Regions from separate parts of the Streptomyces sp. RLB3-17 genome, predicted to be linked through region 1. Evidence: riboswitches for the same ligand, from Rfam matches in the RefSeq annotation. Region 1 holds a riboswitch; each other region holds the start of a gene.

The links. A riboswitch is a leader RNA that binds a small molecule or an ion and turns the genes downstream of it on or off. The one in region 1 is predicted to bind S-adenosylmethionine.
Region 2: linked by a shared signal. The riboswitch ahead of thrC (threonine synthase) and the one ahead of FNV62_RS16670 (aminotransferase class V-fold PLP-dependent enzyme) in region 1 are both predicted to bind S-adenosylmethionine.
Region 3: linked by a shared signal. The riboswitch ahead of FNV62_RS58140 (putative leader peptide) and the one ahead of FNV62_RS16670 (aminotransferase class V-fold PLP-dependent enzyme) in region 1 are both predicted to bind S-adenosylmethionine.

What each region holds. Positions count from the first base shown of each region.
Region 1 covers NZ_CP041610.2:3,589,416-3,599,320, forward strand. The annotation lists gene FNV62_RS16640 (NlpC/P60 family protein) at 1-629, opposite strand, end outside; gene FNV62_RS16645 (NlpC/P60 family protein) at 863-1,903, opposite strand; gene FNV62_RS16650 (NYN domain-containing protein) at 2,220-3,569, opposite strand; gene FNV62_RS16655 (hypothetical protein) at 3,604-3,843, opposite strand; gene FNV62_RS16660 (rhomboid family intramembrane serine protease) at 3,996-4,727, shown strand; gene FNV62_RS16665 (Lrp/AsnC family transcriptional regulator) at 4,724-5,005, shown strand; gene FNV62_RS16670 (aminotransferase class V-fold PLP-dependent enzyme) at 5,069-6,430, opposite strand; SAM riboswitch class IV at 6,624-6,740, opposite strand; gene trpD (anthranilate phosphoribosyltransferase) at 6,937-8,001, opposite strand; gene FNV62_RS16680 (cytochrome b) at 8,157-9,797, opposite strand; gene FNV62_RS16685 (ubiquinol-cytochrome c reductase iron-sulfur subunit) at 9,794-9,905, opposite strand, start outside.
Region 2 covers NZ_CP041610.2:5,370,048-5,379,952, forward strand. The annotation lists gene FNV62_RS24340 (MoaD/ThiS family protein) at 432-707, opposite strand; gene thrC (threonine synthase) at 831-2,159, opposite strand; SAM riboswitch class I at 2,177-2,323, opposite strand; gene FNV62_RS24350 (glucosyl-3-phosphoglycerate synthase) at 2,503-3,447, shown strand; gene FNV62_RS24355 (alpha,alpha-trehalose-phosphate synthase (UDP-forming)) at 3,573-4,961, shown strand; gene otsB (trehalose-phosphatase) at 5,044-5,919, opposite strand; gene FNV62_RS24365 (DUF3263 domain-containing protein) at 5,983-6,210, opposite strand; gene FNV62_RS24370 (ABC transporter substrate-binding protein) at 6,245-7,462, opposite strand; gene FNV62_RS24375 (ROK family protein) at 7,672-8,631, shown strand; gene nagA (N-acetylglucosamine-6-phosphate deacetylase) at 8,631-9,776, shown strand.
Region 3 covers NZ_CP041610.2:9,359,661-9,369,565, forward strand. The annotation lists gene FNV62_RS42005 (YceI family protein) at 1-378, shown strand, start outside; gene FNV62_RS42010 (glutathione S-transferase C-terminal domain-containing protein) at 444-1,133, opposite strand; gene FNV62_RS58140 (putative leader peptide) at 1,337-1,417, opposite strand; SAM riboswitch class IV at 1,448-1,593, opposite strand; gene FNV62_RS42015 (amino acid ABC transporter permease) at 2,062-3,027, shown strand; gene FNV62_RS42020 (amino acid ABC transporter ATP-binding protein) at 3,024-3,848, shown strand; gene FNV62_RS42025 (ABC transporter substrate-binding protein) at 3,975-5,000, shown strand; gene FNV62_RS42030 (GNAT family N-acetyltransferase) at 5,094-5,831, shown strand; gene FNV62_RS57680 (putative leader peptide) at 5,860-6,027, shown strand; gene FNV62_RS42035 (LLM class flavin-dependent oxidoreductase) at 6,103-7,338, shown strand; gene FNV62_RS42040 (NtaA/DmoA family FMN-dependent monooxygenase) at 7,356-8,744, shown strand; gene FNV62_RS42045 (LLM class flavin-dependent oxidoreductase) at 8,741-9,886, shown strand; gene FNV62_RS42050 (LLM class flavin-dependent oxidoreductase) at 9,900-9,905, shown strand, end outside.

The sequences.
Region 1 (9,905 bases):
CGGTCGTAGGCGGCGCGCTCGGCGGACGGCAGCGAGTTGAGCAGTATGCGCGCCTTGGCGAGTTTCTTCTCGACGGTCCGCTTGTGCTGGGCGACGGCCTTGGTGCTCTTCTCCAGCTCGGCGAGTTCGGCGGTCGCCTCCTCGCGCTCCTGGGCGAGGTCGCGCATGGCGAGCTGGAGGTCCTTGAGTTCGCCGGCCTGGTGGGCGTTGATCCGGTCGAGCGCGGCGGCCTTGTCGAGGTACTCGGCGGGGCTGTCGGAGAAGAGCAGCGCCAGGGAGGGGTCGAGGCCGCCCGCGCGGTACTGGGCCCCGGCGAGCGAACCGAGCGCGTCCCGCATGGTGTTGATGCGCTCCTGCTGCCGGGCGATGCGGTCCTGTGCCTTGCTCACCTCTTCGCGCAGGACTCCCGTGCGCTCGTCGGCCTTGTTGAACGCCTCGGTTGCCTTCTCCGCCTGGATGTACAGGCGGTCCACCTCGGCCCGGGTGTCGTCCTTCGGTGCTGCGGCGGCCGGTACGGCCCCGAGGGCGGCGGCCGCGACGGACATCACGGTCACGGCGATGCCGGCGATGCCCGCGGCGCTGACGCCCCGGTCGAACCCGGACGGTGGACGGCGGCGATGGGACCCCACGAGTAGCCGCTCTCCCTTCCGCTGACGGTCCCCCGGAGTTGGGGGAAACGCGCCAGACAGTAGCCGTGCGACTACGCACCGGCCAAAAATCTCGGGGGGCGCACAACGCGGCGCCCCGCCGGAGACGCAGGTCACCGACGGGGCGTGGGGTCAGCGGGAGTTACCGCGATTCGCCCGTTCGGGCGGTATGGCGAGGGGCCTCGAAAGGATCTCGGAGGGTTCGGGGAGCCGGATCAGACCCGGACGCCGAACTGGAACGCTCCACCGATGGTGCTCATCGACTCGTAGCGCACGACGGTTCCGGTGCGCGGGGCGTGCAGCACCTGGCCGTTGCCCGCGTAGAGGCCGACGTGGTGCAGGTCGCCGAAGAAGAAGACCAGGTCGCCGACCTGCAGATCGCTCTGCGAGTAGATGCGGGTGCCGATGGTCGCCTGCGACTCCGAGGTGCGCGGGATGGAGACACCGGCCTGGGCGTACGCCCAAGAGGTGAAGCCCGAGCAGTCGAAGGAGCTGGGGCCGGAGGCGCCGTAGACGTACGGCGAGCCGATCTTGGTCTGTCCGGCGGAGAACGCGGCACCGGCGCGCCCGGACGCGGGTGTACCGGGGTCGCTGAGAACGGTGCGCTCGCTGGCGCGGGTGGCGCGGGACTGCTGCGCGTCGAGAGCCGCCTTCTCCTTGGCCGTCAGGGAGTTGAGGAGCTTCTGCGCCGCGGCGAGCTTGGTCTGGACCGTCTTCTTCTGCTTGGCCAGTTCCGTACGGGTGTCGGCGAGGTCCTTGAGCTTCGCGGAGGCTTCCTGCCGCTGCTGGGCGAGCGAACGCTGCTTCTCCTGGACCTTCTTCAGCGCCTCGACCTGCTGACTGCTCAGCTGGTCCATCGCGGACGCCTTGTCCAGGTAGTCGTTCGGGTTCGAGGAGAGGAAGAGTGCCACGGAGGGGTCGATGCCGCCGGTGCGGTACTGGGCGCTGGCCATCGTACCGAGGCCGTCGCGCAGCTTGTTGAGCTCGTCCTGCCCGCGGGCCACGTTGTCCTGCAGGGTGCTGATTTCCTTCTCCAGCTTGTCCTGCTTCTCCTTGGCCCCGTCGAGCTTCTCGGTGGCCTGCTCGGTCTCCTGGTAGAGCTGGTCGACCTTGCTCTTGACCTCGTCCTTGCTCGGCTTCTCGCTGGGCGCGGCATTGGCGGCGTTGGCGCTGAGGGCAACGGCAGCGGCTGCGGCGGTGGTGAGCACGGTCACACGGGTGCGGCTCGGCTGCTTGGGTCGACGGTGGGACGCCACGAAGGCGAGCTCCTTCTTCCTCCAGCCGCCTGCCGAGACGCCGACGGGCGGTGTCCCCCCACCGTCACTCCCAATGAGTGATCACCCGAGTGGAGGTTCGAGCCCAGACCCTAGTGACCTTCCTGTGATCAGTTCAAATCCAAACCTGAAAATTCTTAGTCACCCAGCGCATTCTTTGCACTCAACTCACGTGCAGTGATGTGGGGCTGACGCTACGTTGCGTGAAGGTTTCGCCAATTCGGTCACAACGCCTGGATGTTACGGATGGGATGTACGGGCCCTTTGGGGCGTACGGCACAGATCGCCGAGGCCTGTTTCAGCCGCGCGAAAAGCGCTTGAGAAGCACCACGGAGGCCACCGGGCGAGCGCCGGCCTTGGCGATCCCGTCGGCCACCTCACGGTCGGTGGAGACCACGATGACGGGCCGCCCGGGCGGCTCGGCGCGCACCAGCTGGCGGATCAACTCGTCCGCCGTGACGCCCGCCTTGGAGAACAGCACCCGCACCCCGCGCGGCGGCGCGAGCAGCACGGGCGCCGCCAGCTCGGCCCCGTCGAAGACACACGTCACCTCGGCCCCCGTCTGCGCGGCGAGCTGCGAGAGCTGCCCCAGCAGCCTGAGCCGCTGCTTCTCCAGCGGCATCTGCGGATAGCCGGTCTTGGTGACGTTGTAGCCGTCGACGACCAGATGCGCCTGCGGCAGCGCGAGCAGCTGGTCGAGGATCGCGGGATCATTTTCGGACAGGGCCCGGGCCGCGATGTCCTTGGGCGTCATGCGCCCCGGTTCGACCGCGTCCACGGTCTCCGCCGGCCGTACGGACACGGGCGGCAGCGCGAGCTCCCGGCGCAGCCCCTGGGTCGCCTCCAGCACGGTGTCGAGCAACAGCCGTACGCGCATGTCCTCGACGCTGCGACCCTCGCGCGCCGCCTTGCGGGTGGCCTCCAGGGCCGCCTCGGCCTCCGAGAGCCGCGCCTTGAGCCGTCGGGTCTCGCTCTCGGCGGCCGACACCTGGGCCTGCCCGTCCGCCCGCGCGGTGTCCATCTCGCCTTGCAGCTTGCGCAGCGCGGCCTCGCCCCGTTTGACGTCGCTGAGGGCGCCGCGCAACTTGCGGTGAAGCGATTCCGCTTCCCTCTTCGCGGACTCCAACTCCGTGCGCAACCGCTCGGTTTCGGCCTTGGTCTGACCACGTGCCTGCGCGAGCTCCTCGCGCAGCCGCTCCAGCTCCGCCCGGCTCTCCTCGTCCGCGCGCTCGGCGTCCGCCCGCAGGGCCTCCTCGCCCGCGGCGGTCACCAGCTTCACCCAGCCCGTGGGGCGCAGCACATAGGCCGCGGCCGCCACGTCCAGCGGATCCGCGGCCGGCGGTGGCGCGCCCGAGTCGAGGGCGCCGGCGAGCTCCGGCTGCGCCTCTCTGAGCTTCTCGGCGATACGCTGCCGGAACAGCGGATCGGTCTCCAGCGCGGCGGCCATGGCGTTGCCGGCGAACTTCGCGCGCCGATTGGGGGCGAACCGCGCATACTGCCGCAACTGGGCGGGGAGTTCGGCAACGGTCAACCCGCCGAAGCTGTCCGACACGATCTGTACGACCCGCCGGCGCACCCCGTCGGGCAGCGGACGGTCGAGCACCTCAGCGGCGCCGTCGTCCGGCTCCCCGCCTGTGGTCTCCACCATCCGTCACCCCAATGTCTGTGCGGGGCCCGCTCCCTCAGGAGCCGGCGCCCGGCCTGTCCACCAGTTCCACCTGGTCCACCGCGTTGCACCACCGGCAGCGCACCGACTCGATGGTCTCACTGACCACCTTGCGCTCCTCGACGTTCGGCTCACCGGCCAGGTCCAGGTGCACATACTCGACGACCTTGGACGAGCGGGTCACGTCGAATCGCGTGAGGTTGCCGCAGAGTGTGCAGCGCCAGCGAGTCTCGGCGGTCGGGAGGGGAACCGTCATGTGGCAGTCGCTTTCCTTCTAGTGTCCGTCCAGCGCCGGTCTCCGGCGCGTGTGGCTCGTTACCCTACGGCCTGGCGGGTACTCGACGCTCGGCCGTCCATGGCGGCGAGGCATTCTGCGCGCATCGGTGCGGTTACGTCATGCTCTGTCCCATGATCAGCACCTGGGGTACGGCGGTCGGCAGGACGATGCGCGGTCAGTCCGCGCCGGTGACGTACGGGCTGATCTTCCTGTGCTGCCTGATCTTCCTGATCGGTCCCGCCTCGGGACTCAATCCGTCGTTCGGCACCGGGGACGCGCTGGTGGTCGCCCAGCGGGCCTACTTCCGGCGCTGGGGCGTGATCCCCGCCGAGCTCTTCGACGGGACCCCGAGCGCCTGGCTCACCCCGGCCACGGCCCTGTTCATCCATGGCAGCTGGCTCCACCTCCTGGGCAACATGCTCTTCTTCTACGTCTTCGGAGCGATGACCGAGGAACGCATGGGCCACGTCCAGTTCGCCGTCTTCTACGTGGTCTGCGGCTACCTCGCTCTGCTGGGTTACGCGATCGCCAACTCCGGCTCCGAGCAGACCCTGGTCGGCGCCTCGGGGGCGATCTCCGCGGTCCTCGGAGCGTTCCTGTACCTGTTCCCCCGGGCCCGGGTGACCAGTCTCTTCCCGTTCCTCTTCTTCCTGCCGCTGCGCTTCCCCGCCTGGGTCGTGCTGCCCTTCTGGGTGACCCTGCAATGGCTGGCGGCGGGCCGCAGCCCCTCGGGCCCCGGGGTCGCCTATCTGGCCCACCTGGTGGGCTTCTCGCTGGGGTTCGTCTACGCGTGGGTGCGGTTCGGGCGGCCGACTAGAGTGAAAACCCCAGCAGCAGCCCCCGAGGGAGAAAACCAGCCGTGATCACCGCGATCGTGCTCATCAAGACCAGCGTGGACCGGATCCCCGAGATCGCCGAGTCGATCGCCGCGCTGGACAGTGTCAGCGAGGTCTTCTCCGTCACCGGTACGTACGACCTGATCGCCATGGTCCGGGTGAAGGCCCACGACGACCTGGCCGACGTCATCCCCGGCAAGATCAGCAAGATCCCCGGCGTCGAGGGGACGGACACCCACGTCGCGTTCCGCACGTACTCCCAGCACGACCTGGAGGCGGCGTTCGCCATCGGCCTCGACAGCTAGGCACAGCCGCGCGGTCCCATCGGGGATGTGGGGGCGGAGCCCCCACGCACCCCCAAGCCGGTCTCAGACCGCCGGGACGCAGCGGCCGTCCTCCGTGCGGTAGTTCCACTTCGCCCCGTCCCGCACCAGTTCCTTCACCGCGCGCACGAACCGCTCCACGTGCTCGTCGGGCGTACCGGCCCCGAAGCTGACGCGGATCGCGTTGAGGGACTTCTCCCCGGGCGCCGCCTCGGGCGCCCCGCACTCCCCCTGCGTCTGCGGATCGCTGCCGAGCAGCGTCCGCACCAGCGGGTGGGCGCAGAAGAGACCGTCGCGCACCCCGATCCCGTACTCGGCGGACAGCGCGGCCGCGAAGTGCGAGCTGTTCCAGCCCTCGACGACGAACGAGAGGACGCCGACGCGCGGGGCGTCGTCGCCGAAGAGCGACAGGACGCGGACCTCGGGCACCTCGGCCAGACCGGCGCGGACGGCCCCGATCAGCTGCTCCTCGCGGGCGACGAGCGTGTCGAAACCGGCCTCGGTCAGCGCCTTGCAGGCGGAGGCGATGGAGTAGGCGCCGATCACGTTCGGCGAACCGGCCTCGTGCCGGGCCGCGCTCTCGTGCCACTCCACGTCCACGCCGCCGTCCACCCGCCGCGTGACCTTGCGGCTGGCGCCGCCGCCCGCGAGATACGGCTCGGCCTCGCGCAGCCAGTCGGCGCGGCCCGCGAGCACGCCGGAGCCGAACGGCGCGTACAGCTTGTGCCCGGAGAAGGCGACCCAGTCGACGTCGAGGTCCCGCACGGACACCGGGTGGTGCGGGGCGAGCTGGGCGGCGTCCAGGACGATCCGGGCACCGTGCGCGTGCGCGGCGGCGGCCAGCTCGCGCACGGGCCACAGCTCGCCGGTGACGTTCGAGGCGCCGGTGACGCAGACGAGGGCCGGCCCGTGGGGGTCGCGGGCGGCGAGGGCCCGCTCCAGGGCCGCGACGGCCTCCCGCGGGGTACGGGGCGCGTTGAGGTAGGTGACCTGGGCGTCCTTCCACGGCAGCAGCGAGGCGTGGTGTTCCGTCTCGAAGACGAACACCTGGCAGCCGGCCGGGAGGGTGGCGGCGAGCAGGTTGAGGGAGTCGGTCGTGGAGCGGGTGAAGACGACCTGGTCGTCGCCCCGGCAGTCGAGGAACTCCGCGACGGTCCTGCGGGCGTTCTCGAAGAGGTCGGTGGACAGCTGGGAGAGGTACCCGGCGCCGCGGTGCACGCTGCCGTAGTACGGGGCGTACGCGGCGACGTCGTCCCACACCCGCTGGAGGGCGGGGGCGCTGGCGGCGTAGTCGAGCGCGGCGTAGGTGACCTCACCGCCGGTCACGAGCGGGACGGTGACATCTCGCCCCAGAACGGGCAGAGGGGCACAAACGGCCTGGTCGGCGGCAGTGGTGGAGACAGACATGGCGAGCTCCTGTGAGAGGCAGGCGGAATCGCTGCGCGGGCCGGGTGCACGGGGGTACGGGTGTGCGGCTGCACGGCTCGGCGCAGGGAGGAAAGGCAAAAGGGGTGTGCGGAGGCGGGGCTCTACGCCCTATCGCATTCGCTTGCTCACAGAAGGCTCCCTCGAACGACCAGGACCCCTGGGATTCTCGAGGGGTCCGCGCTTGCCGCAGACCTCGCTGCCTACGGCCTGGTCTTCACCCGGGGCACCCCGCCACGGACGGAGGGTTGCCGGACAGCCGGCCGGGGCCTGATGGCTGTCGCTCATGACCTGATACGGCATCCTGCCACAAGATCTTCCACCCGCAACCCGGCGTCCGCATACCGGGACGCCGAGTGGGAGGCAGCGCCACTACCCGGGGGCTCCGCCCCCGGACCCCCAAAAGATCGCGCAGTTCCCCGCGCCCCCTGAAGGGGCGCGGGGAACTGCGCGAACAACCCCCACCGGCCCGCAGACGAACAACCGAGCTACGACTGGCTCGCAGCCACCCAGCGTTCCAGCGTCCGCTTCGCCGCCCCAGAGTCGATAGCCTCCGCCGCCTTCGCCATCCCGGCGCGGAGCTGGTCCGCGAGCGGTGCGTCGGTCGGGGACAGGGCGACGAGGGCCGCCGCGGAGTTCAGCAGCACGGCGTCCCGTACGGGCCCCGTCTCGCCGTTGAGCAGGCGACGGGCGACGTCCGCGTTGTAGGACGCGTCGGCGCCGCGCAGGGCCTCCACGGGGACGAGTTCGAGGCCGACGTCACGCGGGTCGAACCGCTCCTCGGTGACCTTGCCGTCGCGGACGATCCAGACCCGGGACGTCGCGGTGGTGGTCAGCTCGTCCAGGCCGTCGTCGCCGCGGAAGACGAGCGAGGAGTTGCCGCGCTCGGCGAACACGCCCGCCACGATCGGCGCCATGCGCAGGTCCGCGACTCCGACGGCCTGTGCCTTCACCCGCGCCGGGTTCGTCAGCGGACCCAGCACGTTGAACGTGGTCCGGATCCCCAACTGCCCCCGCGCCGCCGCGACATGACGCAGCGCCGGGTGGAACTTCACCGCGAAGCAGAAGGTGATCCCGGCCTCCTCCGCGACCTCGGCCACCCGCTTCGTCGTCAGGTCCAGATTGACGCCGAGCTTCTCCAGGACGTCCGAGGCACCGGACGCGGAGGACGCGGCCCGGTTGCCGTGCTTGACGACTTTGGCGCCGGTCCCGGCGACGACGATCGACGACATCGTGGAGATGTTCACCGTCTTCGCGCCGTCACCGCCCGTACCGACGATGTCGACGGTGTCCCCCGGCACCTCGATCACATTGGCGTGCTCGTACATCGTCCGGACGAGACCGGAGATCTCCTCGACCGTCTCGCCCTTGGCCCGCAGCGCCACCGCGAACCCGGCGATCTGCGCGTCCGTCGCCTCGCCGCTCATGATCCGGTCCATCGCCCAGGCCGTGTCGTCCGCGCTCTGGTCGCGGCCCTCGAGCAGGCCGTTCAGCACCACGGGCCAGGAACGGCCCGCCGCGGTGTCGCCTCCAGCGGGGTTCACAGCGCTCATAAGCCGCTCCTGGGTCCGTCGTCCCGCCAAAGGGACGCCTTGTGTAGATGGGAACACCCTATCCAGGCCCGGAGACGGCAAAGAGCCCCCGTCCAGGCAATGGACGGAGGCTCTCGCCGTGGCGATCAGTGAAGACCGGTCAACCGGTCGGAGGATCAGTGGTGGCCGTGGCCGCTCGTGATCTCCTTGTACTCCTCGACCGTGGGCTTCGGGATCTGGCTGTCCTCCCCGTAGAAGCCCTCGCTGAGCTTGGAGCGCAGCCTCTCCGAGCCCTTCACCTTGCGCTCGACACCGTTCTCGTCGACCGTCGCGCCGATCACGGCGGGCTGGTACTGCTCGTGCGCGGTGAGCGTGTGCAGGGCGTCCTGGCTGAGCGGCTCGTGCACCTCGATGAACTCACCGTGCGGCAGGCGCTTGATGATGCCCGACTCGCGGCCATGCAGCACCTTGTCCTTGTCGCGGCGCTGGAGGCCGAGGCAGACCCGCTTGGTGATGACGAACACGATGACCGGCACGACGAAGAAGCCGATGCGCACGAACCAGGTGATCGAGTTGATCGACAGGTGGAAGTGCGTGGCCCAGATGTCGTTGCCGCCGCCGACGAGCAGGACGAAGTACCAGCTGATCCAGGCGGCGCCGAACGCGGTCCGGGTCGGGACGTTGCGCGGGCGGTCCAGGATGTGGTGCTCGCGCTTGTCGCCGGTGACCCAGGACTCGATGAACGGGTAGACCGCGATCGCGACCAGGACCAGCGGGAAGATCACGAGCGGGATGAACACGCCCAGCACGAGCGTGTGACCCCAGACGTTGATCTCCCAGCCCGGCATGACACGGATCAGGCCCTCGGAGAAGCCCATGTACCAGTCGGGCTGGGCGCCCGTGGACACCATGTCCGGACGGTAGGGGCCCATGGACCAGATCGGGTTGATCGAGGCGATCGCCGCGATGGCCGCGATGACACCGAAGACCAGGAAGAAGAAGCCTCCGGCCTTGGCCATGTAGACCGGCAGCAGCGGCATGCCGACGACGTTGTTGTTCGTCTTTCCGGGGCCCGCGAACTGCGTGTGCTTGTGGTAGAAGACCAGGATCAGGTGGCCGACCACCAGGCCGAGCATGATGCCCGGCAGCAGCAGGATGTGGACCGAGTAGAACCGCGCGACGAAGTCGCCGCCCGGGAACTGCCCGCCGAAGAGGAAGAACGCCAGGTACGTGCCGACGACCGGCACGGACAGGACCGCGCCCTCCATGAAGCGGACACCGGTGCCGGAGAGCAGGTCGTCCGGGAGCGAGTAACCGGTGAAGCCGGTGAACATGCCCAGGACGAACAGCAGGAAGCCGAACAGCCAGTTGACCTCACGCGGCTTGCGGAACGCACCCGTGAAGAACACACGCATCATGTGCACGAACATGCCGGCGAGGAAGATCAGCGCCGCCCAGTGGTGGATCTGCCGGACCAGCAGACCACCGCGCACCTCGAAGGAGATGTGCATGGTCGAGTTGAACGCCTCGGACATCAGCTGTCCCTGGAGGGGGACGTAGCTGCCGTGGTACGTGACCTCGTTCATCGACGGGTGGAAGAACAGCGTCAGGTACACACCCGTGAGGATGATGATGATGAAGCTGTAGAGGCAGATCTCACCCAACATGAACGACCAGTGGTCGGGGAAGATCTTGCGCATGTTGGACTTGGCCAGGGAGTAGATCCCGAGCCGTCCATCGGCCCAGTCGGCGACTTTCTCGCCGGCCGGGGCCTTCTCGCGCGAGGGGCGCGAGTCGGAGGTGGTGGTAGTGCTCATCCGCGCTCCCAGAAGGCAGGACCGACGGGCTCTTCGAAGTCGCCGAGCGCTTCGAGGTAGCCCTGTTCGTTCACACCGATGCGCAGCTGCGGCAGGGCGTGACCGGCC
Region 2 (9,905 bases), 1.8 Mb from region 1:
CAGGACCGCACTTCGCGGACCCGGGTCAGACCTCACCCCCCAACGGTTGGGGGTGTGCGCCGGAACGCGTCGACCGCGGCTGAATGTATCTGTCCAACTGCCGTCTGCAACAGGTCAATCGGACGAGAATTCCGGGCACGACTGATCGGAAATATAGGGAGAATTTGCGAAGATTCAGGGCAAGTCGGGCCCCATAAAAGCCATATAAGGCTCAAAAGCACGGGACACTTTGGCTACTTCTTGCCGGACTTCGGGCGCGAACTCATATGCGCCCGGCATGCAAAGTGGAGCGGGTTCCCCAACTGTACCGCGCTCAACCATGCAGAATTGCCCCCTCCGCTTCTCTCACGGAGGGGGCAATTCGATGAACTCTCGGTAATTGGCATTACCAAGGGTAACTATCTCACCCTGGGTAACGGCTCGCGAGGCGGTCAGCCGCCGGCGACGGCGGGGATGATCGAGACGCCCGCGCCGTCCGGCGTCGCCGTCTCCAGACCCTGCTCGAAACGGACGTCGTCGTCGTTCACGTAGACGTTGACGAACCGGCGCAGCTTGCCCTGGTCGTCCAGGACGCGCGCGGCGATACCCGTGTGGTTCTTCTCCAGATCCGCGATGACCTCACCGAGGGTCCCACCCTCGGCCGTCACCTCGGCCCGACCACCGGTGTAGGTGCGCAGGATGGTGGGGATGCGGACGTTGACGCTCATATCGGTGAGACCTCCCGGTCGGATTCTTGGCCTACGGCTGGGGAGCGCCCCGTAGGGGCGCGGGGAACTGCGCGACCGGCCCGCACCGGCCCGCAGCGGAGAAACAACCCTCCGAGCCAGGCCCTAAGCGAGCCCGGCCTCTCGGAAAGAGTCCAGGTTGGGACGAATGGTCGCCGTCAACCCCGTACCGGCCACCGCATCCAGCGTCTTCAGACCATCGCCGGTGTTCAGGACGACGGTGGTCAGCGTCGGGTCCAGCAGCCCGTTCTCGATCAGCTTCTTCGTCACGCCCACCGTCACACCACCGGCGGTCTCCGCGAAGATCCCCTCAGTACGGGCGAGCAACTTGATCGCGTCGACGACCTGCTCGTCGTTCACGTCCTCCACGGCCCCACCCGTGCGCCGCGCGATGTCCAGCACGTACGGCCCGTCGGCCGGGTTGCCGATGGCGAGCGACTTGGCGATGGTGTTCGGCTTCTGGGGCCGTACGACGTCGTGGCCCGCCTTGTAGGCGACGGACACCGGCGAGCAGCCCTCGGCCTGGGCACCGAAGATCTTGTACGGCTTGTCCTCGACCAGTCCGAGCTTGATCAGCTCCTGAAGACCCTTGTCGATCTTCGTGAGCTGGGAGCCGGAGGCGATGGGGATCACCAGCTGGTCGGGGAGCTTCCACCCCAGCTGCTCGCAGATCTCGTACGCGAGGGTCTTGGAGCCCTCCGCGTAGTACGGCCGCAGGTTGACGTTGACGAAGCCCCAGCCCTCGCCCGCCGGGTCGCCGATCAGCTCGGAGCAGAAGCGGTTCACGTCGTCGTAGTTGCCCTCGATGCCGACGAGCTCGCCGCCGTAGATCGCGGCCATGACGACCTTGCCCTGCTCCAGGTCGTGCGGGATGAACACGCAGGAGCGGAAGCCGGCACGGGCGGCGGCGGCGCCCACGGCGCCGGCGAGGTTGCCGGTGGAGGAGCAGGAAAGGGTCGTGAAGTCGAACGCGCGGGCGGCCTCGATGGCCTGGGCGACGACGCGGTCCTTGAAGGAGTGCGTCGGGTTGCCGGAGTCGTCCTTGACGAAGAGCTTGCCGGCCTCGACGCCCAGCTCGCGGGCGAGGTTGTCGGCCTTGACGAGCTTGGTCCAGCCGGGGTTGATGTTCGGCTTGTCGGCGACGTCGGCCGGGACGGGCAGGAGCGGCGCGTAGCGCCAGATGTTCGCGGGGCCGGCTTCGATGCGTGCCCGGAGCTCTTCGGTCTCGTAGGCCGAGAAGTCGTACGCGATCTCCAGCGGGCCGAAACACTCCTCGCAGGCGAAGACCGGGCCGAGCGGCACGCGGTGCCCGCACTCGCGGCAGGAAAGCGCGGCGGCGGGTCCGAGATCCACACCGACTACGGTGGTGGTGTCGCCCGCGACAGGGTTCGTGGTGCTTGCAACGGTCGAACTTGCAACAGTCTGCGCAGCCATGGAGGCGAGGCCCTTTCTCCTCATCTTCCTCACGACGCACTTCGCCGTGAGACGGATTTGGCACCTTCCCTAGCCGGGAGCCTCGCCACATCAACGTGACAGGACCAGCTGGAGGGTTGCCGGGGCTTCATCGGGCCGTATCCCTCTGCCCCTCTGGATGAGCGGTATTCGGTTGTGTCGTGCGGGTGGTGCGGTGGTCCGCAAATGATCTACGACATGCGATGGTCATCCGCGTTGTTCAAGACTGTAACCGAAGGCCAGGACAGTTGAGATAGTCGTCCGAACCGCGAGATGGATCACACCGTGAGACAGCGGGTGATCAGACAGTGAGGAGCCGCAGACTGTGCTGAAGGAAACTGAGCGCTGGCTGAGCAATCGCTCCTGGTCCGTGACCGATCGCCCGCTCCACAGACTCATGTCCGCCAAACGGGCCACGGGCTCCTCGGTGAGCGTCGTCCTGCCCGCGCTGAACGAGGAGGAGACGGTCGGCGAGATCGTCGCCATCATCCGCCACGACCTGATGCAGCAGGTGCCCCTCGTCGACGAGATCGTCGTCGTCGACTCGGGCTCGACCGACCGCACCTCGCAGGTGGCCGCCGCGGCGGGCGCGCGCGTGGTGCACCGGGACGAGATCCTGCCGCGCATCCCGACCGTGCCCGGCAAGGGCGAGGTGCTGTGGCGTTCCCTCCTCGTGACGAGCGGGGACATCGTCTGTTTCATCGACGCGGACCTGAAGGAGTTCTCCTCGGACTTCGTCTCCGGGATCGTGGGGCCGCTGCTCACCGAGCCCGGCGTGGACCTCGTCAAGGCGATGTACGACCGTCCGCTCGGCGGTACGGCGGGGCAGGGCGGCCGGGTCACCGAACTCATGGCCCGCCCCCTCCTCAACATGCACTGGCCGCAGCTGGCCGGCTTCGTGCAGCCGCTCGGCGGGGAGTACGCGGCCCGCCGCTCGCTGCTCGAACAGCTCCCCTTCCCCGTCGGGTACGGGGTCGAGCTGGGCATGCTGGTCGACGCCCTGCACCTGGTGGGCCTGGACGCGCTCGCCCAGGTCGACGTGGGCGTGCGCAAGCACCGCCACCAGGACGGGCAGGCGCTGGGCCGGATGTCCGCCGCGATCTACCGCACGGCCCAGCTCCGGCTGGCCCGCGGCCACCTGATCCGCCCGGCCCTCACCCAGTTCGAACGGGGCGGGGACGGTTTCGAGCCGCGCACGTACTCGGTGGACACGGAGGAACGTCCGCCGATGGTCGAAATCTCCGAGTACCAGAAACGAAGGGCGGCGTAGCGGCGCCCCCGCAAGGGGCGCGGGGAACTGCGGCTCAGCCCCCATCGGCCGGAAGATCACATACGACCCCTCATATGGCCAACGGGAACGTTTGAGCGTTTCCATGCGGGGCTAAGTTTCGAGGCATGGCTTCAACGCAAGGCGCCCACAACATCCTCGTCGCCTCCAACCGCGGCCCGGTCACCTACGAGGTCCAGGAGGACGGCTCGCTGCGCGCCAGGCGCGGTGGCGGCGGGCTGGTCTCGGGCCTCTCCGCGATCGGGCCGGACGCGGGGGCCCTGTGGGTGTGCTCGGCGCTCGGCGACGGCGACCGCGAGGCGGTCCGGCGCGGGATCGCCGAGGACGGCGTACGGATGCTGGACATCGACGCCGACGTGCACGCGGACGCCTACAACGGCATCGCGAACTCCGTGCTGTGGTTCGTCCACCACATGCTGTACCAGACCCCGCTGGAGCCGGTCTTCGACGCGGAGTTCCGGCGCCAGTGGGCGTCGTACGAGGCGTACAACCGCGCGTTCGCCGAAGCACTGGCCGCGGAGGCGGCGCGGGGCGCGGTGGTGATCGTCCAGGACTACCACCTGACCCTCGTCCCCGGGATGCTCCGCGAGCGCCGTCCCGACCTGCGGATCGGCCACTTCTCGCACACCCCCTGGGCGCCGGTCGACTACTTCCGGATGCTGCCCGACGACATCGCCGAACAGGTGCTGCGCGGCATGCTCGGCGCGGACCGGCTCGGCTTCCTCACCCAGCGCTGGGCGGACGCGTTCACCGCCTGCTGCGACGCGCTCGTCGGCGGGCTCGGCGACACCCGGATCGGCGTGCACGGGCTCGGCGCGGACGCGGACTTCCTGCGCAGGCGCTCGCACGAGGCGGACGTCGCGGACCGCATGGCCGCGCTGCGCGAGCAGATCGGCGAGGGCCGCAGGACGATCGTGCGGGTCGACCGGACCGAGCTGTCGAAGAACATCGTGCGGGGCCTGCTGGCGTACCGGCAGCTGCTGGAGGACCACCCGGAGTGGCGCGAGCGCGTCGTCCACGTGGCCTTCGCCTACCCCTCCCGCCAGGACCTGGCCGTCTACCGCGACTACACGGCCGAGGTCCAGCGGGTGGCGACCGAGATCAACTCCCAGTACGGGACACCGGGCTGGACCCCGGTCGTCCTCCACGTCAAGGACGACTTCGCCCGCTCCCTGGCCGCGTACCGGCTCGCCGACGTCGCCCTCGTCAACCCCATCCGCGACGGCATGAACCTCGTCGCCAAGGAGGTGCCGGTCGTCTCCGACGAGGGGTGCGTGCTGGTGCTCTCCCGGGAGGCGGGAGCGTACGAGGAGCTGGGCGAGGACGCGGTGGTGGTGAACCCCTACGACGTGGTCGGCACCGCGCGGGCGCTGGACGCGGCGCTGACCATGCCGGTGGGGGAACGGGCGGAACGTACGAAGCGGTTGGCTGCCGCCGGGACCGCGTTGCCTCCGGCGCAGTGGTTTCTTGAGCAGTTGCGGGAGTTGGAGGGGTAAGGGGTATCGGTCGGCTGCGGGCGCGTTGTGGCTGGTCGCGCAGTTCCCCGCGCCCCTGACGGGGCGCTGTAGTCGCCGGCGATCAACGGTCCAGGCGACTCGCCAATGCCATCAGCAGGCGTACGACTCCCGCCGGGCCGTCGACCACAAGATCTGCCCGTTCGGCCAGTTCGGTGACTTCCGCGCTGCCGCTGCACACCAGCAGGCCCGGGACGCCGTCCGAGCGCAGTTTGTCGACGGCGGCGAAGGCGGGGAGGTCGCCCAGGTCGTCGCCGGCGTACATGACGGCTTCGGCGTGGACCTCGCGGACGTACTCCAGGAGGGCGACGCCCTTGTCCATGCCCGGAGGACGGAGTTCGAGGACCATCCGACCGGGTTCGACGATCAGGCCGTGGCGGGTGGCGAGGTCGGCGAGGGGTTCGCGCAGTGCCTCGAACGCGGCCAGGGGGTCCTCCGCGCGGCGGGTGTGGACCGCGACCGCGCGGCCCTTCTCCTCGATCCAGGTGCCGTGCCAGGCGCCGACCCCGTCGAGGACCCCGGGCAGCTCGGCGCGGACGGCGGCGACGCCGGGGTGCGGGGCGGGGGCGTTGACGGTGCCGGTGCGGGCGTCCCAGCGTTCGGCGCCGTAGTGGCCGAGGACGACGAGGTGGTCGAGGCCCGGGACACCCGCGAAGCCGCCGTGGCGGACCGCCACGCCGGCCGGGCGGCCGGTGACGACGGCGACGGAGGCGACCTTCGGGGCGAGGGCCGCGAGGGCGGGGACCGCGTCGGGGTGGGCGCGGGCCTGCTCCGGGTCGGCGACGATGGGGGCGAGTGTTCCGTCGAAGTCGAGCGCGATGACGGCCCGGTCGGGCCGGGTGAGGATGGCGTCGAGACCGTCGCGTCCGGCGGGGGTCACGGGTGTCGGCAAGGGTTCCGTGACGTCCGGGGATTCCGGGATTTCCGAGTGGCTGCCCATGCCCCGACCCTATCCGCGCACCCCCGGGCGCACCCACGGCTCACCGAGTCACACCAGGCGGTGTCAGCGTTCCGCGCGGCGGCTGTCCCGGATGCGGCGGAGGCGGTTCACCGTGATCGGGTCGTGGGCGAGGGCGCGGGGGTCGTCGAGGAGGGCGTTGAGGAGTTGGTAGTAGCGGACGGGGGCGAGGCCGAGTCGCTCGCGTATCGCTCGTTCCTTCGCGCCGGGCCCCGCGAAGGAACGGCGCTCCATGGCGAGGATCCCCCGCTCCCTCCCGCTCAGTTCGTCCATGACCGCACCGTAGCGCCCACCACCGACAGCGGAGCTACCCCGCGGAGTCCATCGTGGTCGCCCTCTGCTGGAGCGAGGCGAGGGTCCCGGCCGGGCTGCCGTCCGGGGAGACCGCCTTGCCGATCTGCTTCTTGATGTCGGCGCTGACGGCGGCCCAGGACGTCTTGCCGACCGGATAGAGCTGGGAGGAGGGGAGCTCGTCCAGGAACGGGGTGAGGTCCGCGTTGCCGCTGTCCGCCGCCATCGCCTCGGACGCGGACGTCGTGACCGGCAGCAGGTCGTACTCGTGCGAGAAGGCGAGCACGTTCTTCTCGCTGTAGACGTAGTCGAGGAACGTACCGATCTGTTCCCGGTGGCCGTTCTTCTTGAAGGCCATCATCCAGTCGGCGACACCCATCGTGGCCCGGCTCTTCCCGCTGACGCCGGGCATCGGCACCATTCCGAACTTCACGCCCTTGTCGGCGGCCATCTTCATCAGCGTGGGGTGCCCGTTGAGCATCCCGACCTCGCCGCGCGCGAACGCCGCGAAGGCGTCCGCACGATTGAGCTTCGCGGGCGCGACCGGTCCGGTCAGCCCCTTGCCGACCAGGTCGTCCTTGAGCCAGGTGAGGGTGGCGACGTTCTGGGCGGAGTCGAGGCTGTAGGTGCCGACGTCGTCGGTGTAGCCGTCGCCGCCGCTCAGCAGCCACTGCATGGTCTCGGCCTGGGCCTCCTCGGGACCGAGGGGCAGCGCGTACGGGATCTTCACTCCCCGGGCCTTCAGCGCCTGGGCGTCGGCGGCCAGCTCGCTCCAGGTCGTCGGCGCGCTGAGACCCGCGGCGGCGAACAGCTTCTTGTTGAAGAAGAGCAGCCGGGTGGAGGCCGCGAACGGCATGCCGTACTGCACCCGGTTCATCTTCCCCGCATCGGTGAGCTGCGCGACGAAGTCGGCCTGGACGGGTATGGAGAGCACCTCTTCGGCCTTGTACAGCTCGCCCTTGTCGGCGTAGTCGGCGTACGCGCCGATCTGCGCCATGTCGGGGGCGTCGCCCCGCGCGACCATCTCCTTGACCTTGCGGTCGACGTCCGTCCACGGGTAGACGGTGACCTCGACCTTGGTCCCGGGGTGGCCGGCCTCGTACGCCTTCACGAGCTCGTCCCAGTACTTCTGGGAGCTGTTGGCCTTGGAGTCCCCGTAGTCGGCGGCCACGAGCCTGAGGGTCACGTCCCCGGAACCGGTCGAGCCGCCGCAGCCCGCGAGGGTCGCCGTCATGCCCAACGCGGACGCCGCCGCGATCAGTACCGTCCTACGTCCTGTCCTACGCCGCTGCACCGCGCTTCTCCCAACCCCCGGCCGCCCCTGTCCCGGGGCTGTCCGTCTTTGCTTCTGCGTCCGTTGCATCCGTCTCGGAATGCGGATACAAGGTCTACACCACGTGAGTGGACTAGACCTCTCCTGGGGTAAGGGGCGACACTGTCCCCGTGAGACATGTCATCGCCCTCGATGTGGGCGGCACCGGGATGAAGGCCGCCCTGGTCGGGTCGGAGGGCGAGCTCCTCCACCAGGCCCGTCGCGCCACCGGCCGCCAGCGCGGTCCGGACGCCGTGGTCGACGCGATCCTCGACTTCGCGGCCGAGCTGCGCGCGTACGGCGAGCACCACCTCGGCGAGTCCGCGGCGGCCGCCGGAGTCGCCGTCCCCGGCATCGTCGACGCAGGCCGGGGCGTGGCGGTGTACTCGGCCAACCTGGGCTGGCGCGACGTCCCGATGCGCCGGCTGCTGGGCGACCGGCTGGGCGGGGTGCCGGTGGCGCTCGGACACGACGTGCGCACCGGCGGGCTCGCGGAGGGCCGGATCGGCGCGGGGCAGGGGGCCGACCGTTTCCTGTTCGTCCCCCTCGGCACCGGCATCGCGGGCGCGATCGGCATCGACGGCGGCGTCGAGGCGGGCGCGCACGGTTTCGCGGGCGAGATCGGCCATGTCGTCGTACGCCCCGGCGGGACCCCGTGTCCGTGCGGGCAGCACGGCTGTCTGGAGCGGTACGCGTCCGCCGCCGCCGTCAGCCAGGCCTGGGCCGAGGCCTGCGGGGACCCGACGGCGGACGCCGCCGACTGCGCGAAGGCCGTCGAGTCCGGGGACGCGCGGGCGCGGGAGGTCTGGCAGGACGCCATCGACGCGCTCGCCGACGGGCTCGTCACCGCGCTCACCCTGCTGGATCCACGCACGCTGATCATCGGTGGCGGTCTCGCCGAAGCGGGGGAAACCTTGTTCACACCGCTACGGGCCGCCGTCGAGCGGCGCGTCACCTTCCAGAAACTGCCGTCCCTCGTCCCCGCGGCCCTCGGGGACACCGCAGGCTGCCTGGGCGCGGGCCTGCTGGCCTGGGACCTGCTGAATCAGCCGACCACCGTTTCCCGACCGACTTCGGAGGTAACCACCTGATGGCCCCTAGAACGGTTCTCGCCGGTGCCAGGGTGGTACTGCCCACCGGAGTCGTCGACGACGGTCGTGTGATCGTCGACGGCACACGCATCGCCGGCAGCGCGCCCTCGTCGGCGCGGACACTGGACCTGTCGGGCCACTGGCTCGTCCCCGGCTTCGTGGACCTCCACAACCACGGCGGCGGCGGTGCCTCCTTCACCTCCGGGACCGTCGAGGAGGTCCTCCGGGGCGTCCACACCCACCGGCTGCACGGCACCACCACCCTCGTCGCCTCGACCGTGACCGGCGACATGGACGGCCTCGCCCAGCGCGCCGGGCTGCTCTCCGAGCTGGCCGAGCAGGGCGACATCGCGGGCATCCACTTCGAGGGCCCGTTCATCTCGCCGTGCCGCAAGGGCGCGCACTCCGAGGAACTGCTGCGCGACCCGGACCCGGCCGAGGTCCGCAAGCTGATCGACGCGGCGCGCGGCCGGGCCAGCATGGTCACCCTCGCCACCGAGCTGCCGGGCGGCATCGACTCCGTACGCCTGCTGGCCGAGCACGGGGTGATCGCGGCGATCGGGCACACGGACGCGACGTACGAGCAGACGGTGGAGGCCATCGACGCGGGCGCGACCGTCGCCACGCACCTGTTCAACGCCATGCCCACGCTCGGACACCGCACGCCCGGCCCGATCACCGCCCTCCTCGAGGACGAGCGGATCACCGTCGAGCTGATCAACGACGGCACCCACCTCCACCCCGCCGCGCTCCAGCTGGCGTTCCATCACGCGGGCGCGGACCGGGTGGCGTTCATCACGGACGCCATGGACGCGGCGGGCTTCGGCGACGGCCGCTACCGGCTCGGCCCGCTGGAGGTCGAGGTCAGCGAGGGGGTCGCCCGGCTGGTGGAGGGCGGCTCGATCGCGGGCTCCACGCTCACCCTCGACCGCGCCTTCCAGCGGGCGGTGACCGTCGACCGGCTGCCGGTCGAGGGCATCGTCGCGGCCCTGTCCGCCAACCCGGCCCGCCTGCTCGGCCTGTACGACAGGGTGGGCTCGCTGGAACCGGGCAAGGACGCCGACCTGGTGGTCCTGGACGCGGAGTTCGCCCTCAAGGGCGTGATGCGCCGGGGCGAATGGGTGGTTGACCCGCAACTGGGCTGATTCGCCCTCCGGTTGGAGCGCGATGTGACGTACGGCGGTCGTCCCGGGACTGGGCCGACCGCCGTTGTCTTTGGCATGATCGAGCCTCCGGATTCTCCGGAACTCGAAACTGTCGGCCAGCGCATTCAT
Region 3 (9,905 bases), 5.8 Mb from region 1:
CCCGACGGGACCGCCCGCGGCACCATCACCCTGGATGTCGCGTCCCTGGACACGAAGAACGCCAAGCGGGACAAGCACCTCCGCTCCGCCGACCTCTTCGACGCCGACCGCCACCCCACGATCACCTTCGCCGTCCGTGACGCCGTCCTCGGTCAGGACGACACCGTGGAGATCAACGGGCAGCTGACCGTGCGCGGCATCAGCCGGCCGCAGCCCGTCACGGGTCGGGTGACCGGGGCGAGCGCCGACACCGTCACGCTCACCGCGGAGTTCACCGTGGACCGCGACCAGTTCGACATGGGCTGGAACCAGATGGGCATGATCCGCGGCCTGACGACCGTCACCGGCACGCTCGTCTTCTCCCGCGCCAAGGGCTGAGCCGACCCGGCGCCGGGGCCCGGGCCCTACGGCCCTACCGGCCCCGGCGACCTTGGCGTACGCGCTCAGCGCACCTTGCCGTGGAAGGCCGGGTGGGCGTCGAGCCGACGTACGTAGTCGCGGAGCCGGCCGTACGGCGAGAGGGACTCCGTCGGGCCGAGTCGGGTCAGGGCCACCCAGAGGTCGACGTCCGCGGCCGTCAGCTCGTCGCCCAACGCGTGGACGTGCGAGGCGAGTTGCCGGTCCAGTGACTGGAGTGCCGTCGTGCGCGCGAGCGGCGGCGCGGTGGGGGTGACGTCCCGGTCGAGGAGTTCGCGCAAGGCGTCGATGTCCGCGGTGAGGGCCGGTGGGTTCAGCCGGGGGAGGCGGGCGTCGCCCTGGCAGACCGGCAGTCCGGCGAGGTCACGCAGGATGTCCGGCGTGTGGTTGCTGACGATCCGTCCGCTCCAACGGTCGCACAGCGCGGGCGCGGTGAGCGGACCGTCGTAGTGGTGCCAGGTGGCCTCGTACGCGCCGCGCAGTGCGGCGAACGCGTCGGGTGTCTCGGCGGGAAGCGTCAGCAGCGTGGTGGCGACCGAGTCGTGGAGTCCGAGCAGCTCCAGGGTGACCGAGATGCGCAGCGAACGCGGACAGCCCTCGGCGAGGTACAGCTGATAACGGTGCGGCGCCGGGTAGAAACCGCCGGCCAGGCCGACGCCGATGCGGCTGCGGATGCGGTGGGGGCGAGGGGCGGCGAGCGACACTGTCTTGGGCATGACTCTCCAGGGAACGTCGAAGCCCCCGCGGCCCGTTGGGCGGCGGTGGCGGAACGGAGTGACTGCGCTGACGTACGGGCCGGTCCGGATCGTGGGACGTGCCCGACCGGACGGACCGTGTGGACCAGTACGCGCGGGACGGACCGCAGGGACCAGTACGCGCTGGACGGACCGCGTGGACCAGGACGGACGGACCGCCTGGACTAGTACGCGCTGGAGACCCGCTGCAGATCGATGTGCAGGCGCCTGGTCAGACCGTTCGTGCTCCTCCTGGCCATTCCCATCGCTCCCGTGTCCGGGGCTCGCGAGAGGCGAGACCACGCTTGCCCCGCCGCACCGGCGGGACCCGGTCGTCACCCGGGGCACCCCGTCGCGGTGGAAGGGTTGCCTGTCAGCGGGCCGGGGCCGATAACCGCGTCGAACGGGAGAACCCGCACGACGGGCGCTGACAATCGTGACCGTCCCCGTCAGTCTCGGTGCGGTCCGCGGAGCCGTCAAGAAGGCATATGCGCGGTCTCACCACGTGGTCATTCCGGCCGGTGCGCGTTGACATTCGTTTGGGGCCATGCCTAACTTACGCCGCATCGGACCGGATCGATCCCGGTGCGTTCGAGGCCCAACGGGGCGGAATGGTGACGGTGAACGCGATGTACGCAGCTGACGGGACGACCGCTTCGCGGCGCCACGGCTGCTCCGCCGCCGCGCTGTGTTGTAGCTCCCGCGGCGCCCGCTGTCTCTGTCAGGGCTGACCGCTTCCGCCTTTCGCGGCGTTGAACGTCCGCACGGCTCGACCTCCTTCGCCCGCCGTCCTGTCGGCGTGCTGTCGGTGAGCCTCTCCTCCCTCCGTACTCCCTGACATCCGTCTGTCCCCGCGCGCACCGCCGTCGTACGGGCCGCGGCGGTGTGTCCGCATTCGTTGGAGCCCTCCATGAGTGAATCCCTGGGCTCCGCCGTGCCGTTGAGCACGACGGAGCCCCGCCCGGCCGCGGCACAGCGCGTGCTGCCCCTGCGCCACCCCGGCCGCTGGATCGCCTCGGCGATCGTGCTCGTCGTGGTCGCCCAGATCGTCCACGGGCTGGCGACCAACCCCTTCTTCCAGTGGGACCGGTTCCAGTACTGGTTCCTGCGTCCCACGATCCTCGACGGCCTGCTCATCACCCTCGAAGTGACGCTCTACAGCGCCGTGTTGGGCCTGCTCGGCGGCATCCTGCTCGCCCTGGCCCGACTCTCCGAAAGCCCTGTGCTGCGCGCGGTGAGCTGGGTCTACATCTGGCTGTTCCGCTCGGTGCCGCTCATCGTCGTCCTGCTCTTCCTCTACAACTTCAGCGCGCTCTACAAGACGCTGAGCCTCGGCGTCCCCTTCGGCCCCGCGTTCCTCACCTTCGACGAGTCCCGGCTTGCCACCGACTTGGTCGTCGCGGTCGTCGGACTGAGCCTCAACGAGGCGGCGTACGCGGCGGAGGTGGTCCGCGGCGGCATCCTCTCCGTCGACCAGGGCCAGCACGAGGCGGCCTCCGCACTCGGTCTGCCCAAGGGCTACCAGTTCACGAGGATCGTCTTCCCGCAGGCACTGCGCTCCATCACCCCGAACTACGTCAACCAGCTGATCGGCCTGATCAAGGGCACCTCGCTGGTCTTCTACGTCTCGCTGCTCGACCTCTTTGGCTCGGTGCAGAGCATGGGCTCCACCTACCCCGGCGACATCGTGCCGTTGCTGCTGGTCGCCACCGCCTGGTACCTGATCCTCACGAGCGTCGTGTCCGTCGTCCAGTTCTATGTCGAGCGGTACTACTCGCGGGGCGCGCTGCGTTCCCTCCCGCCGACCCCGTTGCAGAAGGTCCGCACCGGTCTGCGTGACCTGCGGGCCCGGGCCCGTAAGGAGGCGGCGATATGACCGGCGAGACGCTCGCGATCCGACCGGCCGCCGTCGAGGTGCGCGATGTGCACAAGTGGTATGGCGCCCAACGCGTGTTGAACGGAGTGGAGTTGACCGTGCGGCCCGGAGAGGTCACCGTGATCCTCGGCCCGTCCGGCTCCGGCAAGTCCACCCTCCTCAGGGTGATCAACCACCTGGAGAAGCCCGAGATCGGCCATGTCAGCCTGAACGGCGAGCTGATCGGCGTACGCCGACACGGCGAGCGCAGCGAGACGGGGGTCCCCCCGGCCGAAGGCCGGGGGAGGCTCAAGGAGCTGACCGAGCGGGCGATCCTGGCCCAGCGCGGCCGGATCGGGTTCGTCTTCCAGAACTTCAACCTGTTCCCGCATCTGACGGTGCTGGACAACGTGGCGGCCGCGCCGGTGGCGACCCGACGGCTGAAGCGGCCCGAGGCCAGGGAACTCGCGCGCACCCTCCTCGACCGCGTGGGTCTGGCCGACAAGGCCGACGCCTATCCACGGCAGTTGTCGGGCGGCCAGCAGCAGCGGGTCGCCATCGCCCGCGCCCTCGCGCTGCGGCCCGGAGTCATCCTCTTCGACGAGCCGACCTCCGCCCTCGACCCCGAGCTGGTCGGCGAGGTACTCGCCGTCATCAAGGACCTGGCCACCAGCGGCACCACGCTCATCATCGTGACCCACGAGATCGGCTTCGCCCGCGAGGTGGCCGACCGGATCGTCTTCCTCGACGAGGGCCGCGTCGTCGAACAGGGCTCGCCCACCGAGGTGTTGGACCACCCGACGCACGAGCGGACCAGGGACTTCCTGAGCAAGGTCCTCTGAACTCCTCGCCCTCACCGCACCTTCATCCACCGCACCTTCATCCACCGCACCTTCACCCATCACGCCTTCCCCCACCGCGCCTTCCCCACCACACGGTTCACTCACGAGCATCGGACAAGGACAGCCATGCACACCGTCACCCTCCGCGGCAGACTCCTCCGTGGCCTCACCGCCTCCACCGCCGTCGCCGCCCTCGCCGCCGCTCTCGCCGCCTGCGGGGGCGAGAGCGACGCGGCCACCACCTCCGACAGCGCTGCCGCCGGCACCGTCACCGTGGGCGCGCTCTCCAACGGCGCCGCGCGGCAGACCGACCTGAAGGTGTCCGAGGTCAAGTCCATCAGCGCCGAGCTGCCCAAGTCCGTCGCCAAGAGCGGCAAGCTGGTCGTCGGCGTCGGCGCGCTGCCCGCCGGGTTCCCGCCGCTGGCGTACGTCGGCCAGGACCAGAAGACCCTCACCGGTGCCGAACCCGACCTCGGCCGACTGGTCGCCGCGGTCCTCGGACTGAAGGCGGAGGTGAAGAACTCGACCTGGGAGAACCTGTTCGTCGGCATCGACAGCGGCAAGGTCGACGTCGCCTTCTCGAACGTCACCGACACCGAGGAACGCAAGAAGAAGTACGAGTTCGCCTCCTACCGGCAGGACAACCTCGCCTTCGAGGTGCCGAAGAAGAGCACCTGGAACTTCGCAGGCGACTACGAGAACCTGGCCGGCAGGACCGTCTCCGTGGGCGCCGGAACCAACCAGGAGAAGATCCTCCTGGAGTGGAAGGCGAAGCTCGCGAAGGAGGGCAAGAAGCTCACCGTCAAGTACTTCCAGGACAACAACAGCGTCTATCTGGCGCTGTCCAGCGGGAAGATCGACGCCTACTTCGGGCCCAACCCCGGTATCTCGTACCACATCACCCAGACGGCGAAGACGCCCGACCCGACCCGCAACGCGGGCAAGTTCTCCGGCGCGGGCGCGACCCTCCAGGGCCTGATCGCGGCCACCGCGAAGAAGGACAGCGGGCTGGCCAAGCCGGTCGCCGACGCGATCAACCACCTCATCAAGGACGGTCAGTACGCCAAGTGGCTCGCCGCCTGGAACCTCTCCAACGAGGCCGTCAGCACCTCGCGGATCAATCCGCCCGGGCTGCCGCTCAGCAACTCCTGACCGCTCTCTGAGGACCGGATCCGTTTCCTGTCCCTGAGGACCGGATCCGTTCCCTGGACATCCGAACCGCTTCCTGGAGGTTCCGACACCACCATGTCCACCGTTGCCCGACCGACCCCGCAGCAGAGCCCGGCGACGCCCCACATCCTGGACAACGCCGCCTGGGCCGCGCTGACCGGCCCGCACGCCCACCTCGCCGAGCGCGTAGGACGTGCCGCCCGCTATCCCCTGGACGTCTCCCCGTTCACCGCCCTCGCCGACCCGGCCGACCCACGCGCCTGGGACGACCTCGCCGCGCTCGTCGGCCCCGGCACCGTCACCCCCGTGACCGGGGCGAAGTCGGCGCCCCAGGGCTGGGAAACGGTCCAGCACGGTCAGGGCGTACAACTGGTCGACACCGCGCTGCGCGCCGAGCCCGCCCCCGAAGCGGTCCGGCTCGGGCCCGACGACGTCCCCGAGATCCTGGACCTGATCGCCCTGACCGAGCCGGGGCCCTTCCTGCCCCGCACGGTCGAACTCGGCACCTACCTCGGCATCCGCCACCGCGGCCGGCTCATCGCCCTGGCCGGCGAACGGCTGCGACCGCCCGGCTGGACGGAGATCAGCGCGGTCTGCACCGCCCCGGACCACCGCGGCAAGGGCCTGGCCACGCGACTGGTCCGCGCGATCGCGGCCGGCATCAGGGAGCGCGGAGACACGCCCTTCCTGCATGCCTCCGCGACCAACACCGGCGCGATCCGGCTCTACGAGTCGATCGGCTTCACCCTGCGCCGCCGCTCGGACTTCCTCCTCGTCCGAACTCCGGGCGCCCAGCAGGAACAGACGGCGTAGGCGGACCGTTGTGTTGAAGGGATTCACGATGTCGGCGCGGCCACGGGCCCGCCGGGACACAAAGGCGGAGGTGACGGACGTGCGAGTCGGGTCCGCTCTCCGCGTCGTGGCGCTCGTCCCGCGCCGCCGTGTGCACCTGTACTCCCGGCCGCACATCGATCTCCAGCGCGTGGCCGGCGCGCTCTGTCGTCCCTGACCTGTCACCCCGCCGCCGCGCCCTCCGCGCAGAGGGCCGCGCTCTCGTACGGTCGACCAGGAAGGCACCCCCTCCGTGTCCGCATCATCTCCGCTGCCCGATTCCTCCCCCTCGTCCCCCCACCTGCACCTCGCCGTCGCACTCGACGGCGCCGGCTGGCACCCCGCCGCCTGGCGCGAGCCGGTGGCCCGCCCCCGTGAGCTGCTCACCGCCGGGTACTGGACGGACCTGGTCACCGAGGCCGAGCGCGGTCTCCTCGACTTCGTGACCATCGAGGACGCCCTCGGACTCCAGTCCTCCCACCTCACCGAACCCGACAGCCGCACCGACCAGGTCCGCGGGCGCCTGGACGCCGTCCTGATCGCCGCCCGCGTCGCCCCGCTGACCAGCCACATAGGACTGGTCCCGACCGCCGTCGTCACCCACACCGAGCCCTTCCACATCTCCAAGGCGATCGCCACCCTCGACTACGTCAGCACGGGCCGTGCGGGCGTACGGGTGCAGGTGTCGGCCCGCGCGCACGAAGCCGCGCACTTCGGCCGCCGTACGCTCCCGCCGCTGCGCATCGAGGACCTGGACAGCCCGGCCCTGCGCGAGCTGACGACCGACCTCTTCGACGAGGCCGCGGACTACGTCGAAGCGGTGCGCCGGCTCTGGGACAGCTGGGAGGACGACGCGGAGATCCGGGACGTCACCACCGGACGCTTCGTCGACCGCGACAAACTGCACTACATCGACTTCGAGGGCAAGCACTTCAGCGTCAAGGGCCCCTCGATCACCCCCCGCCCGCCGCAGGGCCAGCCGATCGTCAGCGCCCTGGCCCACGCGACCGTCCCCTACCGACTGGTGGCCCGGGCCGCCGACATCGGTTACGTCACCCCGCACGACGCCGGCCAGGCCCGCGCCATCGTCGCGGAGATCCGCGCCGAGCGGACGGCGGCCGGCCGCGCCGACGAACCCCTGCACCTCTTCGGCGACCTCGTGGTGTTCCTGGACGACGACCCGGCCGCCGCAGCGGCCCGCCGCGAGCGACTCGACGCCCTGGCCGGATACCCGTACACCAGCCATGCCCGGATCTTCACCGGCACGCCCGCCCAACTGGCGGATCTGCTCCAGGAGTTGGGGGAGGCAGGACTGTCCGGCTTCCGACTGCGTCCCGCCGTCCTCGGCCACGACCTCCCCGCCGTCACCCGGGGCCTCGTGCCCGAACTCCAGCGCCGGGGCGTCTTCCGGCAGTCGTACGAGTCCGACACCCTGCGCGGGCTGCTCGGCCTCTCCCGCCCCGCCAACCGCTACGCCGCCACCGCCTGAGCCGGAGGGACCCACCCATGAGCAGCACGTCACAGGACAAGCCCCGCAAGCAGGTCCACCTCGCGGCGCACTTCCCCGGCGTCAACAACACCACCGTGTGGAGCGACCCCGAGGCCGGCAGCCACATCGAGTTCAGCTCCTTCGCCCACTTCGCGCGCACCGCCGAGCGCGCCAAGTTCGACTTCCTGTTCCTCGCCGAAGGGCTGCGACTGCGCGAACAGGGCGGGAAGGTCTACGACTTGGACGTCGTCGGCCGCCCCGACACCTTCACTATCCTCACCGCGCTCGCCGCCGTCACCGAACACCTCGGCCTGACCGGCACCATCAACTCCACCTTCAACGAGCCCTACGAGGTGGCCCGCCAGTTCGCCAGCCTCGACCACCTCTCCGACGGCCGCGCGGCCTGGAACGTGGTCACCTCCTGGGACGCCTTCACCGGCGAGAACTTCCGCCGCGGCGGCTTCCTCCCGCAGGAGGAGCGCTACTCCCGGGCCAAGGAGTTCCTGACCACGGCGAACGAGCTCTTCGACTCCTGGCACGGGGACGAGATCCTCGCCGACCGGCAGACCGGCACCTTCCTGCGCGACGCGAAGGCCGGAGCCTTTGTGCACCAAGGCCAACACTTCGACATCCAGGGGCAGTTCAACGTCCCACGCAGCCCGCAGGGACGCCCGGTGATCTTCCAGGCGGGCGACTCCGACGAGGGGCGCGAGTTCGCCGCCTCCAGCGCCGACGCGATCTTCAGCCGGTACGCCACCCTCAAGGAGGGCCAGGCGTTCTACACGGACGTCAAGGGACGCCTCGCCCGCTACGGCCGTGAGCGCGACCAGTTGCTGATCCTGCCCGCCGCGACCTTCGTCCTCGGCGACACGGACGCCGAGGCGGAGGAGATCTCCCGCGAGGTGCGCCGCCAGCAGGTCAGCGGCGCCACCGCGATCAAGCACCTGGAGTTCGTCTGGAACCGCGACCTGTCCGCGTACGACCCGGAAGGACCCCTGCCCGACATCGACCCGGACCTCGGCGAACACACCATCGCCCGGGGCCGCGCCCAGGTCCGGATGTACCGCGACCCGCTCGCCACCGCCCGCGAGTGGCGGGAACTCGCGGCCGCCAACAAGTGGTCCATCCGCGATCTGGTCATCGAGACCGGCAACCGGCAGGCCTTCGTCGGCTCCCCGGCCACCGTCGCCGAGACCATCGACTCCTTCGTACAGGCCGACGCCAGTGACGGCTTCATCCTCGTCCCGCACATCACCCCCGGCGGCCTCGACACCTTCGCCGACACCGTGGTCCCGCTGCTCCAGGAGCGCGGCGTGTACCGCACCGAGTACGAGGGCACGACCCTGCGCGACCACCTCGGCCTCGCCCACCCGGACCACGTGCGCGACGAGCGTGCGGCGTCATGAAATTCCTGGCCATCACCCTGATCGTGCACCGGCCGGACCCGATCACCGGCGTGCGGAAGTCCACGCACGACCGGTTCCGCGAGGTCCTCGACAACGCCCTGCTCGCCGAGGAGTTGGGCTTCGACGGCTTCGGCGTGGGGGAGCGGCACGAGCGACCGTTCATCTCGTCCTCGCCGCCCGTCGTGCTCAGCCACGTCGCCGCGCTCACCAGGCGCATCCGCCTGTTCACGGCCGTGACGACGCTCAGCCTGCTCGACCCGGTACGCGCGTACGAGGACTACGCGACCCTCGACCACCTCTCCGACGGTCGCCTGGACCTGATCATCGGCAAGGGCAACGGCGCCGCCCAGCGCGACCTCTTCGACGTCACCCCCGAAGACCAGTGGGACCGCAACGCCGAGAGCTACGAGGTGTTCCGCAAGATCTGGCGCCAGGACAAGGTGACCGCCGGGACCCGCTTCCGCCCGCAACTCAAGGACGCGGAGGTGTGGCCCCGGCCGTACCAGCAGCCGATCCGGGTCTGGCACGGCAGCGCGACCAGCAAGGAGTCGGTCGACCTGGCCGCCCGCTACGGCGACCCGCTCTTCTCCGCCAACGTCACCAACCCCATCGAGCCCTACGCCGAGTTGATCCGCTACTACCGCGAGCGCTGGGAGCACTACGGCCACGACCCGGCCGACATCGCGGTGGGCGCGGGCACGGCGGGTCTCTACGCGGCCCGTACGTCGCAGGAGGCGCTGGCCGCGTACCGCCCGGTGTTCGAGGGAAACCTGGCCTTCCAGAAGAGCCTGGGCCTGGAGCCGGTCTTCCCGACGCTGGAGGACTTCGTCGAGCGCAGCTCGGCTCTCATCGGCAGTCCCCAGCAGATCATCGACAAGGTGCACCGCTACCACGAGCGGTTCGGACACACGGTGCTGCATCTGCACGCGGACGCGAGCGGTCTCGGCGGCGCCCAGCACCGCGACTCCCTCGAGCGCTTCCAGTCGGAGGTCGCTCCGGTACTGCGCCGCGAGATCCCCGACCCGCCGTTCGCGTGGGGGCCGGTGCTCGCGACGCCCGAGGCCGAGGCGGAGCCGGCGTCCGGGCCGGTGCCTGAGCCGGTGTCCGCCTCCGCCCCCGCGTCCGTCCCCGCCGACCGCTGAGGAGGCCCGCCCCATGTCC